Regions from separate parts of the uncultured Virgibacillus sp. genome, predicted to be linked through region 3. Evidence: riboswitches for the same ligand, from Rfam matches in the RefSeq annotation. Region 3 holds a riboswitch; each other region holds the start of a gene.

Region 1 (5,770 bases), on a different contig from region 3:
CTCCTGTTGCTTTTTCAAATTTTTTAACCTGATTTTATCTGTTTCTTTAATTAATTGTTCTTTTGTAATTTCTTCCTTCCAAAAGCTTTCCAGCGCTCGTTTCCATTCTCTTTTTTCTCCAATTCTTGGGTAACCTAAGTTAGAGCTAATTGCAGTAAATGTCATTCTTTTTCCTCCTGTAATTTGTATTTTGGTTATATTCGTTTCATCATTGATGAATGGTTTATCTCTAAAGATTTATGGATATAGTTTACTAATTGTATACTGATGTCATAACGCATAAATGGGGTTACTAAATAGATGCCTTGGAAATGTGTTAGCGCAGTATCAAGCAATTCCTTTGCAATCTCAATTCCTTGCTTGATGGACTGTTGCTTATCTACTGCTACGTTTTTCATTCGTTGCCGAATAATTTCTGGCATTTTAATTCCTGGTACTTCATTGTGCAGGAATTCTGCATTTTTGGTTGATGTCAATGGCATAATGCCTACATATATTGGCTTATCTATATGATGTGTTTCTTCGGCAAGCTCGATAATTTTTTCTTTACTGTATATTGGTTGTGTTAGAAAGTAATCAGCACCTCGATCTATTTTTCTTTCCATTCTCTTAACAGCTTTATCTAGTCTTGCAACATTGGGATTAAAGGCCGCACCAACTTGAAACTTAGTAGGTTGTCTAAGTGATTTACCAGAGAATGACAAACCTTGATTAAATTGTTTTATGAGTTTAATTAAGTCAAGTGATGTTAGGTCGAAAACCGATGTTGCCCCAGGGAAATCTCCTATTTTAGTAGGGTCTCCAGTAATGGCTAGGATTTCATTGATCTCAAGTGCATGTAATCCCATTAGATGTGATTGCAATCCGATTAAATTGCGATCTCTACAAGTTAAATGCACGAGTGGTTTGATACCGATTTCCTGTTTGATTTTTGCAGCGATTGCTATATTGCTGATTCTAGGTGTTGCCAATGAATTGTCAGCAAGTGTAATTGCATCAATACCTGCTTTATCTAAAGCTCTAATCCCTTCCAAATACTCCTCCGTATCTAAGTGTTTCGGTGCGTCGAATTCAACGATAATAGAATGTCTTTGCTTTACCATATCTATTAAGCGGGGCTCTTTATCTATTGGACTATTACGAATTTCAATCGGTTCTGCTTTAGGAATTACTTCTTTTTCCTGTAACGGCTCTAAATCTTTAACGCCCTCTGCAATTGCTTGAATATGGGCGGGAGTTGTTCCACAACATCCTCCAAGAAGCCTTACCCCTTCATTACGAAAATCTTTGGCACAGCTTTTAAAATAATCTGGCTCATTTTCATAGATAAGTTTTCCGTCACGATATGCAGGAAGACTAGCATTTGGATAAGCTGCAAGAAATGACCTTTCTAGTAAAGGGACCTCCTTTAAAGAATCAAGCATATGAAATGGACCTAAGCGGCAATTAATTCCGACAATATCTGCTCCTGTGTTTTGTAACCGTTGTAATGCCTCTGGTAAAGGGATGCCGTTTTGTAGTATACCTGCCTCATGCATGGATACATTCGCTATAATTGGTAGCGCTGTCTCTTCTCTAGCTATTTCAAGTACAGTTGTCAACTCTTCTAGATCGTAGTAGGTTTCTAAGATTAGACCGTCTACCCCCTCCAATAGTAAACAATATAACTGTTCTCTAAAGCTTCTCTTAATTTCATCATTCGTGGCTTGAAGTGTTTGTGTACCATGTATACCACCAATCGTTCCAAGCACAAATACATCCTCACTAGCCGTTTGCTTTGCTATTTTTATAGCGGCTGTATTGATTTTTTTTACTTGATCCTCTAATCCATATCTGGCGAGCTTAATATAATTGGCACCATACGTATTTGTTTGAATTAAATCAGCACCAGCATGAATATATGCTTGGTGAATTTGTGCAATTTGTTCTTCTAATGTAAGATTTAATTCTTCAAAGCAGTGATCCACTCCATAGGAATAAAGTAAAGACCCCATTGCACCATCACCAATAAGGATTCTTCTATCTAATTCAGTTAATAAATCCATCTCTCATCACACTCCTTTCCAATTTTTATTTAAAAAAAGACACCCTACTAATACGAAGAATATATTCTTCTTCAAGTGGGTGCCTTTAGTCGTCTAATCAGCATAAGCGAAAGTTATTTAAGTAGCTTTACTTCGACTTTGCAAATATGGCCATTGGTGTTCCAATAAGCGCAACATACGAACAAAGTGGAGTAATAATGAAAGAAGTGAAAGAATTATTTTCCTATCACTTTCTCTTTACTTTTGGTTTTAATGGATAGCGTTTTTTCTCCGTTGTGTCAATTTGTGTAACCTCTCCTTCATGAACCGTAATTACTAATGATCCAAACTCGACCCTTTGAATTGCTGAAATAATATCGTTTATTTTCGTATCATCGATCTGTGCCATCTGATCCCTCCTTTTAAATCACCAAAATAGTTAGAGAAAAAAATAAAAACCTCTTTTCAGATTGAAAGAGGTTTGATTGGCTTATACATTACAGTTCCCATCTTTCAAACAACTTTCGTTTGCTGGATTTAGCACCGTATTACTCTTTTTGAATGAGTATGGTTGCCGCAGGATCAATGGACCAGTTTCCTCCCCTGACTCTCGATAGGTAAATTATGAAGTTTTGATTGTACTCATTATCTTAGAAAGTAAATAGACTGTCAAGAGAAAATTTTAAAAAATTATTACATTTCAAAAATACGATAGCTAAGTGGCTGTATTATTAATGGATCGGTTTTAGAATCCAATGCTTTCCTGATCATTCCTTGTTTTGATAGGAACCATTCACTAATAGATTTAGTCTCGTCCATGATAGAATGGATGCTAAGCTTTGTTTTCATTTTTCCTGCGTGTAAAATAAAAACTAGGCACCTATTTATATTCCTTTTTTCATAGCAAATAAGATTTGCTTCATTATCATCATAAATAAATCTGAAATTACCATAATTGCCAAAAAGGGGATCTGTTTTTCGCAATGTGATGAGTGTTTGAATGAATTGAAATAGTTCAAGATTTTGCCTGTTGGTGTTCCATTCCATACATGAGCGACATCCAGGATCTTCACCACCTTGCATGCCAATTTCATCACCGTAATAAATGCAGGGTGTTCCCGCAAATGATAGTTGAAATAAATACATTAATTTTACTTTTTCTACATTACCATTTGCTAATGTTAACACGCGAGGCGTGTCATGACTATCCAAGAGATTAAAGGCTACTTCATTAATATTTCGTGGGTACATATGCAGTAATGTTGAAATTGACGCTGTAAAGTCAGATGCTTTTATTTCATTTTTGCCAAAAAAATCAATGACACTGTTTGTAAATGGATAATTCATAACTGCATCAAATTGGTCTCCATGTAGCCAAGGCATTGAATCATGCCAAATCTCACCTAAAATATAGGCATCTGGTTTGGCCTCTTTAACTGTACGACGGAAGTCTCTCCAGAAAGAATGGTCAATTTCATTAGCAACGTCTAAGCGCCAGCCATCAATGTCGAATTCCTTTATCCAATAACGAGCCACTTGTAATAAATAATTTCGTACTGCAGCGTTTTCTGTATTTAATTTGGGCATTGTCGATACAAAAGCAAACGTATCGTAATTTGGTACTGGTTCCGTACGGATAGGAAAATCTTTTATATGAAACCAATCCGTATAACTTGATTGCTCCTGTTTTTCTAGTACATCCTGGAACGGAGGAAAGTAAAATCCACTATGATTAAAGACAGCATCGAGCATTATTTTTATGCCCCGCTGATGACATTTTTTAACCAATTCACGAAACAGCTTCTTGTCTCCAAATTGTGGATCAATTTCCATGTAATCTATCGTATCGTACTTATGATTTGAGTGCGCTTTAAAAATCGGTGTCAAGTATATTCCATTAATTCCTAATGCTTCTAAATAGTCAAGGTGGTTAATTATTCCTTGGAAATCTCCTCCAAAAAAATTAGTGGGGCTAGGGCAGGTTGAATTCCAAGGTAAACTTCCCTTAGGATTTAATTTCTCATTATCATTTGCAAAACGTTCAGGGAATATCTGGTACCATATTGTTTTCTTAACCCAGTCAGGTGGGTTGAAAACATCTGTTTTGTTCAAGTATGGAAAACAAAAATAATGAGCTATGTCTTTAGGAGGATGTGTAAAAAATCCTCCCTCACTGTAAATATAGGATTCTTCATCGTCAGAACAAATGAAAGCATAACGCATTCTTCGGAATGTAGGTTTTACTTGTGTAAACCAAAAATCATGGAAATGAGTAGAGCCTGATTTTTCCATCGGTTTTATGGTTGTCTGCCATTGACCATCTATCCAATCATAAGGATCACCATGGATAAGATCAATGGATTGTATATCACTCTTTTTTGTTTGCAAGAAAATATGTAATGTATCACAGTCATATGCATAGGCGAAATTATTTTTTGGTCGGTGATAGATAGCTTCTTTGTGCATTTTTCTCCTCCTTTGTACAATCGTTTGCGCTATTTTAAAAATAAGACGAAAATTTAAGGAATGTTTATCCCATATATAACTGACGATAAGACCACACTTCAACCAATAAAATGAAAACAATATAGGGAAGCGGGGGATAAACAAAACCCCAACAGGTTGAAGATTCACTTTATCGATTATCTTAACATTATTTATTTAATAATGTAAGCGCTATATTATTAGAAGAGTAAATAATATGAAGTTTCTAAATTTCAGTTGTGTTTTTAAAGAGAATCTGTATAATTAATATACAAAGATTGCGCAAACGTTTTCATTAAAAATGCAATCTTTCAAATTAATAAATTTAGGAGGAGTACAGGGTGAAAAAAAGCTTCATTTATTTATTTGTATTGGTAGTAGTGGCTGGGATTCTAGTCGCTTGTGGACCAGATCAACCAAAGGAAGACTCTAGCAACGATGGGAAAGCCGCAGAGAATGAAATGCCGGAAAAACCAGATTCTCTGAAACTTTGGGTGAATGCAGAGGAAAAACAACAAGAAGCAGTTAAGCAAATTACGAAAAATTATACGGAAGAAACAGGTATTAAAGTAGACATGGTTCCAGTGGATATGTTGGAGCAGGTTGAAAAACTGGACGTGGAAGGACCTGCTGGGAACGGACCTGATATCATTTTTCAACCACATGATAGAATTGGTGATTTAGTACTTAGGGGATTAGTAGAACCAGTCAATTTCGGAAATAAAGAAAGCGATTACACAGATACCGCTTTACAAGCTGTACAGTATGAAGATAACTATTGGGGATATCCTGCCGTCATTGAGACGTATGCAATGTTCTATAATAAATCGTTAGTAGAACAGACACCGGAAACAATGCAAGATATTATGTCAATTGCGGAGAGAGATACAGATACAAGTAGTGATGAATTTGGATTCTTAATGGAAGCAGCTAACTTCTATTTTGTTTATCCTTTCTTTTCTGGAAATGGAGCATATGTTTTTAGGAATGAAGCTGGTAACTATGATATTTCAGATATTGGATTAGCTAATGAAGGATCTGTAAAAGGAGGGGAACTTGTACAAAAATGGTTTGATAATAACTATATTCCTCAAGATCTGACTCCAGATATTATGAATGGTTTATTCCAAGAAGGAAAAGTTTCAACTGTTATCAATGGACCTTGGATGGTACGAGAATACTCGGAAGCTTTAGGTGATGACCTGGGTGCAGCTCCATTACCTGTTTTAGAGAATGGAGAAAATCCGAAGTCATTTGTAGGA
Region 2 (5,770 bases), on a different contig from region 3:
CATTCATATCCCGAGGAGTTACATGAACAATAGTAGGTTCAATTCCTGTAAACCGCGAACGATTTGCCAGCAATTCATAGGAGTAACCCATATTCTCATCACCTACTTTAAATTGCCGTTCTGTATGAGGGAGTAAAACAAGATCTCGATCATCATGATCATCCAAAATCCAGGTTAGTGGTACTTCTAATTCTTCACTAATTTTGGATAAAGTGGCAATTGCTGAAGCTGTCTGTCCATTTTCAATTTTAGATAAAAGGCTTTTGGAGATTCCACATGCTTCCGCTACCTGCTGTTGTGTTTTTTTCATACGCAAGCGCATTTGCTTAATTTTCTTACCTATATTATTAAGATTTATTGCAATTCTCTCCTTCCGCTAGTGGTCACACGTTCTATAAACTTCTTTAATGATAGAATAGAACGAAACTATCGTCAATCCGAACATACAGATAATCACTGCCTATAGATTTAATCACATACAAGCAGAGTGTGCTGTTTTTTTAGCTAGTTCTGTTTACTTTGCTAATATTAACGGGTCAAAGCACCCTTCCTTTCGTTAGGTAACATCACCATTTAAAAAAATGAATGATAAAGCACCCAACTACATTCCGAATATACTGATATGCTCGAAAGGTAATTCGGAGTTACTTTATCTTCATTCATTCAAAATGGTTTAATATAAGCGGCTACTAATATGCTTTCTTACTTCCACACATCCTTAGCGATATCTACTACATGTCTAACCTTATTCCATTGCTCTTCTTCTGTTATCAGATTACCTTCTTCTGTAGAAGCGAAACCGCATTGCGGACTAAGACAGAGCTGTTCATACGGAAGGTAGTTAGCAGCTTCAGCAATACGTTTCTTAATAACATCTTTATCTTCCAGCTCTGGGAACTTAGAAGTAACTAATCCTAAGACTACACAAAGATCATCTCTGTTCACATAGGATAAAGGCTCGAAACCTCCAGATCGCTCGTCATCAAATTCAAGGAAAAGCCCGTCCACATTCAACCCAGCGAAAATGGTTTCAGAAACAGCATCATAAGAACCTGTACTGAAATAATGGGAACGATAATTGCCTCGACAAATATGCATGGTGATAAGTAAATCTTTAGGCCTTTCAGCAATCGATTCATTAATCACACGTTTGCAAATATCCCTTAGTTTTTCTGGATTCATGCCCTTTGCTTGCAGTGAGGAAATCCCTTCTTCTGATAGAAAGGATGCCCATGATGTGTCATCTAACTGAAGGTAACGACAACCTGCATCATAAAATGCCTGAATTGCTTGTTGATAAGCCATAATCACATCTGGAACAAGGTCTTCGATTGTTTGATAAATATCTGTATCAAATCCAGCACGAACGAGTAACATGTTCGGACTTGGGATCGTCTGTTTGGCAACATGACGGTTCCCTACCACTTCATTCAGAAACTTAAAATCTGCGAGAAATGGATGCTCTTTATTAAACTCCACCTTTCCAGTAACATGAATGGAATGCTTTTTTGTCTCAATTCCAGCAAATTTCAAGCCATTATTTGGCTCAAATCCCTCAACACCACTTAAATTCTCTAAAAAGTCGAAATGCCACCAAGAACGCCGAAGTTCTCCATCGGTTATAGCCATTAGCCCAGCTGCCTTTTGTTTCTCTACTAGCTTAATAATTTCTGCATCTTCAATTGCTCTTCGTTGTTTTTCACTAATTTCTCCTTTAGCATATTGAGATCTCGCGTGCTTGATACGATCTGTTCTTAGAAAGCTACCTACATGATCTCCTTTGAAAGGTGCTATTCGTTCTACTGCTGTTGTCAATGTATCCACTCCTTTATAGTTATAAAAAGGCTGAGACAAAAGAATGAAGAAACAATTAAAAACGAACAATGATTGGTTGAAAATTAATTATCGTTCGTATTGATCAGAATCATTCATTTAGCACCTGAAATAAGCGAGACTCCGGCCGTAACACCACGAGTCCGAAGATCCACTAGAAAAAGCGTTTTCCTTACCAAGTTAGCTGAGACCGTTCCCGCGGAAAGCGAGTATATTTCACGATGCTGGAATGATACTCCTATTGATAACATGATTATTCGTATTTTGAGTAAATAAGTGTGTTTTGCCTCAGCCTCGTTAAAAAGAACCCTTCTGCTAAGAAGGGCTCTTTTGTATACATACATCGTCACCTTCTCATCTTTCAAGTTTATAAAACTTGCTAGAAGTAGCACCTTATTTATAAAACAGGTTGCTGAGGTGTCTTCAGGCTAGTCCCTCGACCTCTCTAGATAAGAATATTATGTAATTATTTAAATAATTAAAACTATCATAGCAATTCTATTAAAAAATAGCAAAAGATTCCTCACACTATTTAATAACTGCTGTCCATTTCACCCTTTCTAATAGCTTTATTGACATCTAATAATCAACAGATTCACCTATTATGAGGAAGCATGTAGTGATTATGTCTTTCTGCAAAAGCTACGTATGAAAAATCGACTTTTTACAAATGGTAATTATAGCTTTTATTCATTTTTTCAACCTTATACTAGATATCAAACCATCCATTTAGAGGAGGCTGTACGATGGATCACACCTGGTTCTCCCTCATTCCCTTTACTATTGTTATTGCTTTAGCTATATGGCAAAAAAGACTTCTTCCTGGACTAGTGCTGGGACTCCTTGTAGGTGCTTTTCTGTTAGAATTCAGCGTATTAAACGGAACAAAAGAAGCCGTAAACTATCTCATAACGACATTGGCAGATCCAGGGAATATTAATATTATCGCCTTTTTATATTTATTTGGCGGATTGATTGGTATGATGCAAATTTCTGGAGGAGTTAAAGGATTTTCTGAGTGGGTTGGTGACAAAATTCAATCCGAACGAGGACTTCTAGTTGTCATCTGGTTGACCCTACCTTTTACATTTATGATGCCGATGTTTCGAATAATGATGATTGGACCCGTGGTAAAATCCTTACTTAAAAAGGTGAACATGTCTCACTGGAAAGTAGGGTTCACGATGGATGTATCCACCAGTTCCGTTATCGTATTATTACCAGCTGCCACTGCTTTCGTCGGTTTCATGGTTTCCCTTATTGAAGGGGGAATTCAAAAACATAATCTGGAAGCAGATGCCTATCAAGTATTTTTGTACAGTATTCCATTTAACTTTTTTGCAATTGTAATGCTGATCATTGGACTAATTAGGACATTCTGGTCCAAGCCCAGCAAAAAGCAAACCAACAAAGATCAAAACATGCAACAGACAGATGAACATCACCGCATAGGAATTAAAAAAGAGCTATCCATGGTGAAAGCGCAGCCTTGGAATTTAATTGTTCCTTTGTTTTTATTGCTTGGTCTAACCTTATTTTTATTATGGCAAAACGGCGTAGAAAAAGGAGCTACCGGAATATTTAATGCCTTTGCAAAAGCGGATGCTACCTTTGTTATCTTACTTGCCGTATTTATTACACTCATCATCACGTTTATTTTCTATATGTTAAGGGACCAAAAACTAAGTGAAACCATTTACCACTTTTATGATGGTGGAAACCAACTCATGGAGGCAATTATTCTTCTGGTACTAGTATGGTCCTTATCTTTTGTTGCAGAAGACCTTGGGTTTTCCAAATTTATCGAGGCGACAATTGGCAGTTTTCTTCCTGCATTTACTATTCCAGCTATTGTTTTTTTAGTAGGTTCAGCTGTCAGCTATTTCCTAGGTTCATCCTTTGGAACATGGGGGATATTTATGCCACTGGGGATTGCTCTGGCAACTTCAACAGGAGCTTCATTACCGATGACAGTTGGTGCCGTATTTGCAAGCGGTTCATTTGGAGCAATGACCTCTCCGCTAGGCGACACTACCATTACAACGGCATCTATTCTAGAAGTTCCTCTTGTCGAATATGCACAGTATAAATTAAAAATTGTATCCATAGGCGTAGGTATTGCAGCAGCTTTGTACTTAGTAGTAGCATATTTTATTTAATAGGAAAAGGAAGAGGAGACTGGCCACAACCTATTGTATAGATGGAGGCAAGTCTCCTTCCTGAGAAGAAACGTCAAAGTCTCCTTGATCACCGAGTTGATGAATCGTTTGCTGAATGGTTTAGAGGGTGATGTTACTTACTGAAAGACGTATAAAGTAAAATGGGGGATTTTTGTTCCTCCACTGATGTTAGTACCACAAAGATATGACCTAAATCCCTTTGAACCATTCGGACATTTACTGGCAGTGGCAGTCGATCACTCACTTATTCATATTGTTTTCACTTTATTGCTTGAAGTGGAGATATTACTGCCAATTATATAGGCGATAAACTCTTGCTTCATATGGTTTTAAAACCATATTCTTCAGTTGCTCTTCGTTCTCTACATCGTAATTGCTGATTAACAACTTTGCTGATGAAACTATCAGAGTTTCTGTCACGTTGACATCAGCTTCTTCTTCAAATAAATTCACAAGAATTAACATTTGCTGATCTCCATCCGTTCTGGTATAGCCATACACCTGATCATGATCTGCTAAGACCAGGTTGTAACTTCCATAAATAAATGCAGAATATTGCTTCCTAATGTGTATCAATTGTTTGTAATAATGGTAAATGGATGTTGGATCAGCCAGTTGATCGGAAACATTGATTCTTCTATAATTCGGATTGACCTTCATCCAAGGTTGTCCTGTTGTAAAACCAGCATTTTCCTTGCCATTCCACTGCATAGGCGTTCTCGAATTATCTCTTCCTTTTTCCCAAATGATCTCCATGATTTCTTGATGACTTGTGCCTTTTTCAATTTCTTCAGCATACAGATTTTTCATAGCCACATCGTTATAATCTTCAATCGCTGGAAATTGAACATTTGTCATCCCTATTTCCTGTCCCTGATAAATAAATGGTGTACCCTGCATAAGAAAATATAGCGTAGCTAATCCCTTTGCCGAAACCTTCCAATATTCATCATCATTCCCCCAACTCGAAACGGAACGAGTCTGATCATGGTTTTCGAGGAATAATGCATTCCAGCCGACTCCCTCAAGCCCCTTTTGCCATTTAGTTAATGTTTCTTTTAAGGCATGGATGTCTAATCCACCAGTAATACTTTTCCCCCAAAGATCCAAGTGTTCAAATTGGAAGACCATATTAAATTTACCCTTCTCTTCGCCAACCCAAAGTGCAGCGTCCTCCATCGTGACGCCATTCGCTTCTCCAACAGTCATAATGTCATATTGATCAAAGGTTTCATTTTTTAATTCTTGTAAAAATACATGAATTCCTTCTCGATTCATATGACCTGCAAATGACGGAACATATTTTCTGTTATCTGGATTTGGCATATCTGGGAAACCAGGTACTTTTTTGATATGGGATATCGCATCAACACGAAAACCATCAATACCTTTATCAAGCCACCAATTAACCATGCTATACAACGATTGGCGTACTGCTGGATTTTCCCAATTCAGATCTGGCTGTTTCCGAGAAAAGACATGCAAATAATAACTTTCTGTTCTGTCGTCATACTCCCAAGCAGAACCACCAAATATAGATTCCCAGTTATTTGGCTCGGTTCCATTTTTACCTTCTTGCCAAATATAATAATCACGATAGGGATTATTTTTTGAAGACCTAGATTCTATAAACCACGGATGTTCATCAGATGTATGATTGATTACTAGATCCATAATCAATTTCATTCCCCGCTGATGAACTTCTTCTAATAACTGGTCAAAGTCATTCATTGTACCGAATTCAGACATAATCGCTT
Region 3 (5,770 bases):
TATCCCGGGTTATTTGCTGATTGGATAGGTAAGCTCGTTGATTATGAGTCCAACATCTATTTCATAGCTGAGCCATATCGCTTTGATGAATTAAGAGAAATCGTTATAAGCATTGGTATGGATAAGCTTAGGGGGTTTTTCTCTACATCGTTAATTCAAACGGCATCCAGTCTACGTTCGTACCAAAATCAATCACCAACAGAGATTGAACGAAGGTTTCAAAAGAATGAGGTGCAAATTTTGGATGTGCGTTATCAAGATGAATGGGAGGAAGCACGCATTCCAGAAGCAATACATGCTTCGCTGCCACATGTAAAGGAGCGAGTCAAAGAGCTGTCCACAAGTAAGCCGATAGCTGTTCACTGTGCCTCTGGAAAGCGTTCTGCGATAGCCGCAAGTATATTATTAAATGAAGGCTTTGAAGTAATTAATATACGAGGCGGAATGCTACAATGGAAAAATGAGGATTTAGGTTGGACGAAATAGGATAGTAAAACGATTCCTTCCGTCAAGTTTTTGAAGAAACAAGAGAGATGCTTGACAGGAAGGAATTTATCCTATAAAATGACTGAAAGTCAGTCAAGAGAAATGAATACTATGAAAGGGGCGGTGATATGGATAATAAAAAGGAAAAAATTACGAAGTCTGCTATTCATGTGTTTCGTGAAAAAGGGATAGAAAAAACAAAGGTTTCCGACATTGTAAAAGGCGCAGGCATCGCACAAGGAACCTTTTATTTATATTTTCCCTCGAAACTTGCAGTTATGCCTTCAATTGCTGAAGTGATGGTAGAACGAATCGTAGAAGAAATGGAGCGAAAAGTAAATCGAGAAACGGCATTTACGGATCAATTAGGTCAAGTCGTCTCCATTATATTTGACCTGACAAAGGAATATCGGGAAATATTTGCGCTGATTTTTGCTGGATTAGCCTCAAGTGACTATTTGAGTGAGTGGGAAAAAATCTATGAGCCTTATTATGCCTGGATGCAAGAATTTCTTGAGCAACCAAAGGCTGCTAGTAAATTACGAGATTCGATTGATATTAACGGAACAGCTAAATTACTAATTGGCCTAATTGAATCGGCCGCTGAACAATCCTATCTGTATGACCAACAAGACGAGGAGTCTGCTAAACAAAAACAACGAGAAGTCTTAGAATTTGCATTACATGCATTATGTAAGTAATTGGACTTGGTGTAATCCAAGTTTTTTATTATAAGTTAAGAAAGTATAAAATCAGTGCAATGACTGCGTTAAGCCAAGTAGTTATTTTGAAATGTTTGATGTATATTGGCAATGCCCCTACGAATTACTTCGCTTTCCGCGGGCACGGCTTCAACTAACTTTGCAAAGAAGAACACGTTGCAAAGTTAGCTGAAGGACAAACCCCACGGAAAGGGAAGTGGGCAGCCGGAGTGGTGGTCAAGCAAGCAGTAGCTATTATTCCATAATAGCTACTAGAGGAAGCGTAAATCTGAGCATGTAGTGATAAGGACTGAGCGAATTTTGCTCCGGTTTTCTAAAAATATAATGACTGAAAGTCAGTCATGTGATAAAGGATGAAATACAGAAATGAATAAATCATGGATATATGTTGTATTAACGAGTGTTTTTGAATTGATCTGGATCTATGGATTTAATACCGCTAACGCTTGGTGGCATTGGGTCCTAATCATAGGAGCTATCCTTTTAGATCTCCATTTCCTGTCTAAAGCTTGTGAAAATCTACCAACAGGTACCGTATATGCGATATTTGCTGCTGCGGGAACAGTAGGTACAGCCATCATGGATATTTACTTATTTGGTGGAAGTTTAAATGTAGGAAAAATGTTCTTTATGTTGATTCTAGTTCTAGGGGTAATTGGCTTAAAACTTTCTGATCAACCGGAACAGTCTGAAGCGACAAAGGGGGTTCAATCCTAATGGGATGGTTATTTATTGCGAGTGCATCTGTATTTGAAATGTTAGGTGTCTTAGGTTTACGTCTCTATAGTCAACAGAAGACTATACGAAATGGACTGCTTTATATTGGTGGATTAGGTGGTTCATTCATCTTTTTATACGCATCCTTCTCGTATTTACTTGTAAGTGTGGCATATTCTGTGTTTATTGGCATTGGAACAGCCGGTGCGGTATTGATGAACATGATTTTCTTTGGTGAATCCACGAATAAGTATCGAATTGCTAGTTTGATTGCGATTATTATTGGAGTTACCGGGTTAAAAGCATTATCATAAGCATATTAGAATACACATGCTTTTGGGAGAATAGCACGTTCACATTTAGGTGATTCTTTTCATGATCTAAAAAAATTTATTGTCACATCTGGCTTGTGTTTTGTATATAACATGAATATCAAACTATTCTCATGTTTTGGAAAAAGGCATTGACTTTTTCTGGAAAACCATTTAATATATCAAACAATACAGTCATAGATTTTAATTCTTATCAAGAGAGGTGGAGGGAAAAGGCCCTTTGAAGCTTCGGCAGCAGGTTATTCTAACACTGTGCCAATTCCTACAGACAATGGTCTGATAGATAAGAAGAGTGCAAGATACCGTACAAATTACTCTTCTTATCACATGGATAGGAAGAGTTTTTCATAGCAATGTTTTTGTTTGCCTCACTGCCTATTTCCAGTACATTTGCCTAGACCTTACGCCTTTATTTTTAAGAATAACGTAGGAGGGATAATGCGTGACAAGTCATATGCTGTCATATCAAGATTTTACTGTTGATCCTTTTAAAGATTTTCTCCCTGAGGATGAAACGAAAGGAGCCTCTACCATTTTAAGTTGGGCATATGAGCAATATGGGGATTCCATCGTTTATGCATGTAGCTTTGGCGCAGAAGGTATGGTGCTAATTGATTTAATAGCAAAGGAGAAATCTGATGCAGAGATTGTCTTTCTAGACACAGGGTTACATTTTCAAGAAACGTATGATTTCATCGATGAAGTGAAAAAAAGGTACCCTGATTTGCGGATTCGCTTAAAGCAGCCTGATTTGACAGTGGAAGAACAGGCAGCAAAGCATGGCTCAGCCTTGTGGAAGCGACAGCCAGATCAATGTTGTTTCATTCGTAAGATCAAGCCTCTTGAAGAAGAACTAGATAAGGTACCTGCTTGGATATCTGGACTTCGTAGAGAGCAGTCACCAAGTCGTAGTAAAACAGACTTTGTGAATAGGGATGAACGATTTAAAAGCATTAAAATATGTCCGTTAATTTATTGGACTTGGGACGATGTATGGAATTATATTCAAAAACAACAATTGCCCTATAATGAACTGCATGATAGAAATTATCCAAGTATTGGGTGTATTCCTTGTACCTCCCAAGTAGCCGACTCTGATGATTTACGTGCAGGTAGATGGACGGGGCAAACGAAAACGGAATGTGGCTTGCATACCACGGTTAATAAAAGCGAATCGTGATGATCTGAGTATTCATCTTTTTTATTTCGTTTAATTCCTAGTAAATTAATTGGTATACTAAGCATTTGATTGTATAGGTATAAAAAAGAACTTAATAGTGAGGTGGAACGTGTTGTCGTTGAATGTAACAAATAGCCCTTTTAATCACGAACAAATAGAACAATTAAATCTCCTGTTACCTACTTTAACGGATCATCAAAAGGTTTGGCTAAGTGGTTACCTTTCAGCTTTTATATCAAAAGAAGTCCAATCTGGTAATCCAGACCCCCAAGCCGTCAGTCAAGCAACGAATGCTGGCACAGATCCGAGAGAAGTAACCGTATTATATGGATCGGAGACAGGGACTGCCCGCTCATTAGCAGAATCGATGGCTGAAAAGCTAGACGCAGCGAATTTTTTGGTAACTTGCTCCGCGCTTGATGACTTTAAGCCAAAGAAATTAAAGAAGACAGAGGATGTATTAATTATAACGGCAACCCATGGAGAAGGTGATCCACCGGATAATGCGATCTCTTTCTATGAATTTCTTCACAGCAGAAAAGCACCTAAATTGGATCATTTGCGTTTCGCAGTGCTAGCGCTCGGTGATGAGTCGTATGAATTTTTCTGTCAAACAGGAAAAGACTTTGATAAACGCCTAGAAGAATTAGGTGGAGAGAGGCTATATGACCGAGTAGATTGTGATTTGGATTTTGATGAGCAAGCGTCTGAGTGGATGACGGGAGTACTCGGGGTTTTAAAGCAGTCATCTGAAGTTGTTGACAATACCGTTCTAGCAGGTCAACAAACGGCAGGCACGTTCGTTTCCGAACAACCTGGTTTTTCAAGAACAAATCCATTTATGGCCGAGGTTGTGGAGAATATTAATTTAAGTGGTCGCGGTTCCAATAAGCAAACCCGCCATCTAGAATTGTCCATTGATGGGTCTGGCTTTACCTTCAAACCAGGAGATAGCTTAGGGATATTTCCGAAAAATGACCCCGTATTAGTCGATCAACTTATGAAGGCGATGAATTGGGATGCAGAACAAACTGTATCTGTGAATAAACAGGGGGAAATTAGGTCATTACGAGAAGCTTTACTTTCCCATTTTGAGATTACGGTTTTAACGAAGCCACTAGTAGAAAAGGCAGCTACATTATTTGCTAATGAAGCATTAACCGATCTATTAACAGCAAGCAATAAGGAAAATTTAAAGTCGTATCTTGAGGGAAGGGATGTTTTAGATTTAGTAACCGATTTTCCGCCTAAGAAGCTGCTGGCTGAGGATTTTGTCAGCATATTACGGAAGCTACCTGCTCGTCTTTATTCCATTGCCAGCAGCTATGAAGCCAACCCTGATGAAGTTCATCTAACTGTTGGTACGGTAAATTATTTTGCTCATGGGCGTGAACGTGCGGGCGTCTGCTCCAGTCAAGTAGCCACACGAGTGGAAGTCGGTGAGAAATTGCCAGTGTATATCCATCAAAACGCTAATTTTCAATTTCCTGATGACCCGGAAACGAGGGTGATTATGATTGGTCCTGGTACCGGGGTTGCACCATTTCGCTCTTATCTGGAGGAACTAGAGGAAACCGAAGCGGAGCAACAAACATGGCTCTTCTTTGGAGAACAGCATTTCTCCTGTGATTTCCTTTATCAAGTGGATTGGCAAAAGTGGTTAAAATCTGGTGTGCTATCGAGAATGGATGTGGCATTCTCACGGGATACCGATCAAAAAGTATATGTACAACACAAGATGCTTGAAAAAAGTAAGGATTTTTATGAATGGTTAAAAGCAGGCGCTGCTGTTTACGTGTGTGGAGACGAAAAGCATATGGCAAAAGACGTCCAGCAAACAATACTTACGATTTTAAGGCAGGAGGGAGACATGACTGCGGAGGAGGCTGAATCGTATTTGCAGCAAATGCGTCAGCAGAAACGCTACCAGCGAGATGTGTATTAATGGCTCTTGTTGGTTAAATAGGCATGTTATTTAGGATACATGCTTGGTGCTATTACACGTGAAGATTAAGGAATGGAGGGAGTTTAACGAATGGCAAAGGGAAAGGACTCACTACATGAGACCACATTGGATGATATGGAGCGAATTAAAAAAGAAAGTAAATTTCTACGAGGTACAATAACGGAAGGACTTGCAGACCCAATAACAGGAGCTATTTCGGATGATGATAATAAAGTGCTGAAGTTTCACGGGAGTTATCAACAGGATGATCGTGATCTACGGGATGAACGGAGACGTCAAAAATTAGAGCCTGCCTATCAATTTATGCTGCGAGTGCGTGTTCCAGGAGGAATTGCCAGCCCTAAGCAATGGCTGGTGATGGATGAAC

Evidence for each region. Region 3 has a riboswitch for S-adenosylmethionine ahead of Q1A47_RS09620 (phosphoadenylyl-sulfate reductase). Riboswitches for the same ligand answer to the same signal wherever they lie in the genome.
Region 1: linked by a shared signal. The riboswitch ahead of Q1A47_RS06420 (YezD family protein) and the one ahead of Q1A47_RS09620 (phosphoadenylyl-sulfate reductase) in region 3 are both predicted to bind S-adenosylmethionine.
Region 2: linked by a shared signal. The riboswitch ahead of Q1A47_RS15875 (5-methyltetrahydropteroyltriglutamate--homocysteine S-methyltransferase) and the one ahead of Q1A47_RS09620 (phosphoadenylyl-sulfate reductase) in region 3 are both predicted to bind S-adenosylmethionine.

The regions. Positions count from the first base shown of each region.
Region 1 is NZ_CANMAB010000019.1:14,407-20,176, forward strand. Features, by position in the region: gene metE (5-methyltetrahydropteroyltriglutamate--homocysteine S-methyltransferase) at 1-165, opposite strand, end outside; gene Q1A47_RS06415 (bifunctional homocysteine S-methyltransferase/methylenetetrahydrofolate reductase) at 195-2,045, opposite strand; gene Q1A47_RS06420 (YezD family protein) at 2,272-2,433, opposite strand; SAM riboswitch class I at 2,528-2,644, opposite strand; gene Q1A47_RS06425 (glycoside hydrolase family 13 protein) at 2,718-4,490, opposite strand; gene Q1A47_RS06430 (extracellular solute-binding protein) at 4,850-5,770, shown strand, end outside.
Region 2 is NZ_CANMAB010000086.1:5,648-11,417, forward strand. Features, by position in the region: gene Q1A47_RS15870 (XRE family transcriptional regulator) at 1-364, opposite strand, end outside; gene Q1A47_RS15875 (5-methyltetrahydropteroyltriglutamate--homocysteine S-methyltransferase) at 703-1,815, opposite strand; SAM riboswitch class I at 2,185-2,289, opposite strand; gene Q1A47_RS15880 (Na+/H+ antiporter NhaC family protein) at 2,580-3,992, shown strand; gene Q1A47_RS15885 (hypothetical protein) at 4,179-4,316, shown strand; gene Q1A47_RS15890 (alpha-glucosidase) at 4,299-5,770, opposite strand, start outside.
Region 3 is NZ_CANMAB010000034.1:27,707-33,476, reverse strand. Features, by position in the region: gene Q1A47_RS09640 (rhodanese-like domain-containing protein) at 1-486, shown strand, start outside; gene Q1A47_RS09635 (TetR family transcriptional regulator) at 615-1,187, shown strand; gene Q1A47_RS09630 (multidrug efflux SMR transporter) at 1,575-1,925, shown strand; gene Q1A47_RS09625 (multidrug efflux SMR transporter) at 1,925-2,239, shown strand; SAM riboswitch class I at 2,445-2,547, shown strand; gene Q1A47_RS09620 (phosphoadenylyl-sulfate reductase) at 2,700-3,437, shown strand; gene Q1A47_RS09615 (assimilatory sulfite reductase (NADPH) flavoprotein subunit) at 3,550-5,382, shown strand; gene cysI (assimilatory sulfite reductase (NADPH) hemoprotein subunit) at 5,473-5,770, shown strand, end outside.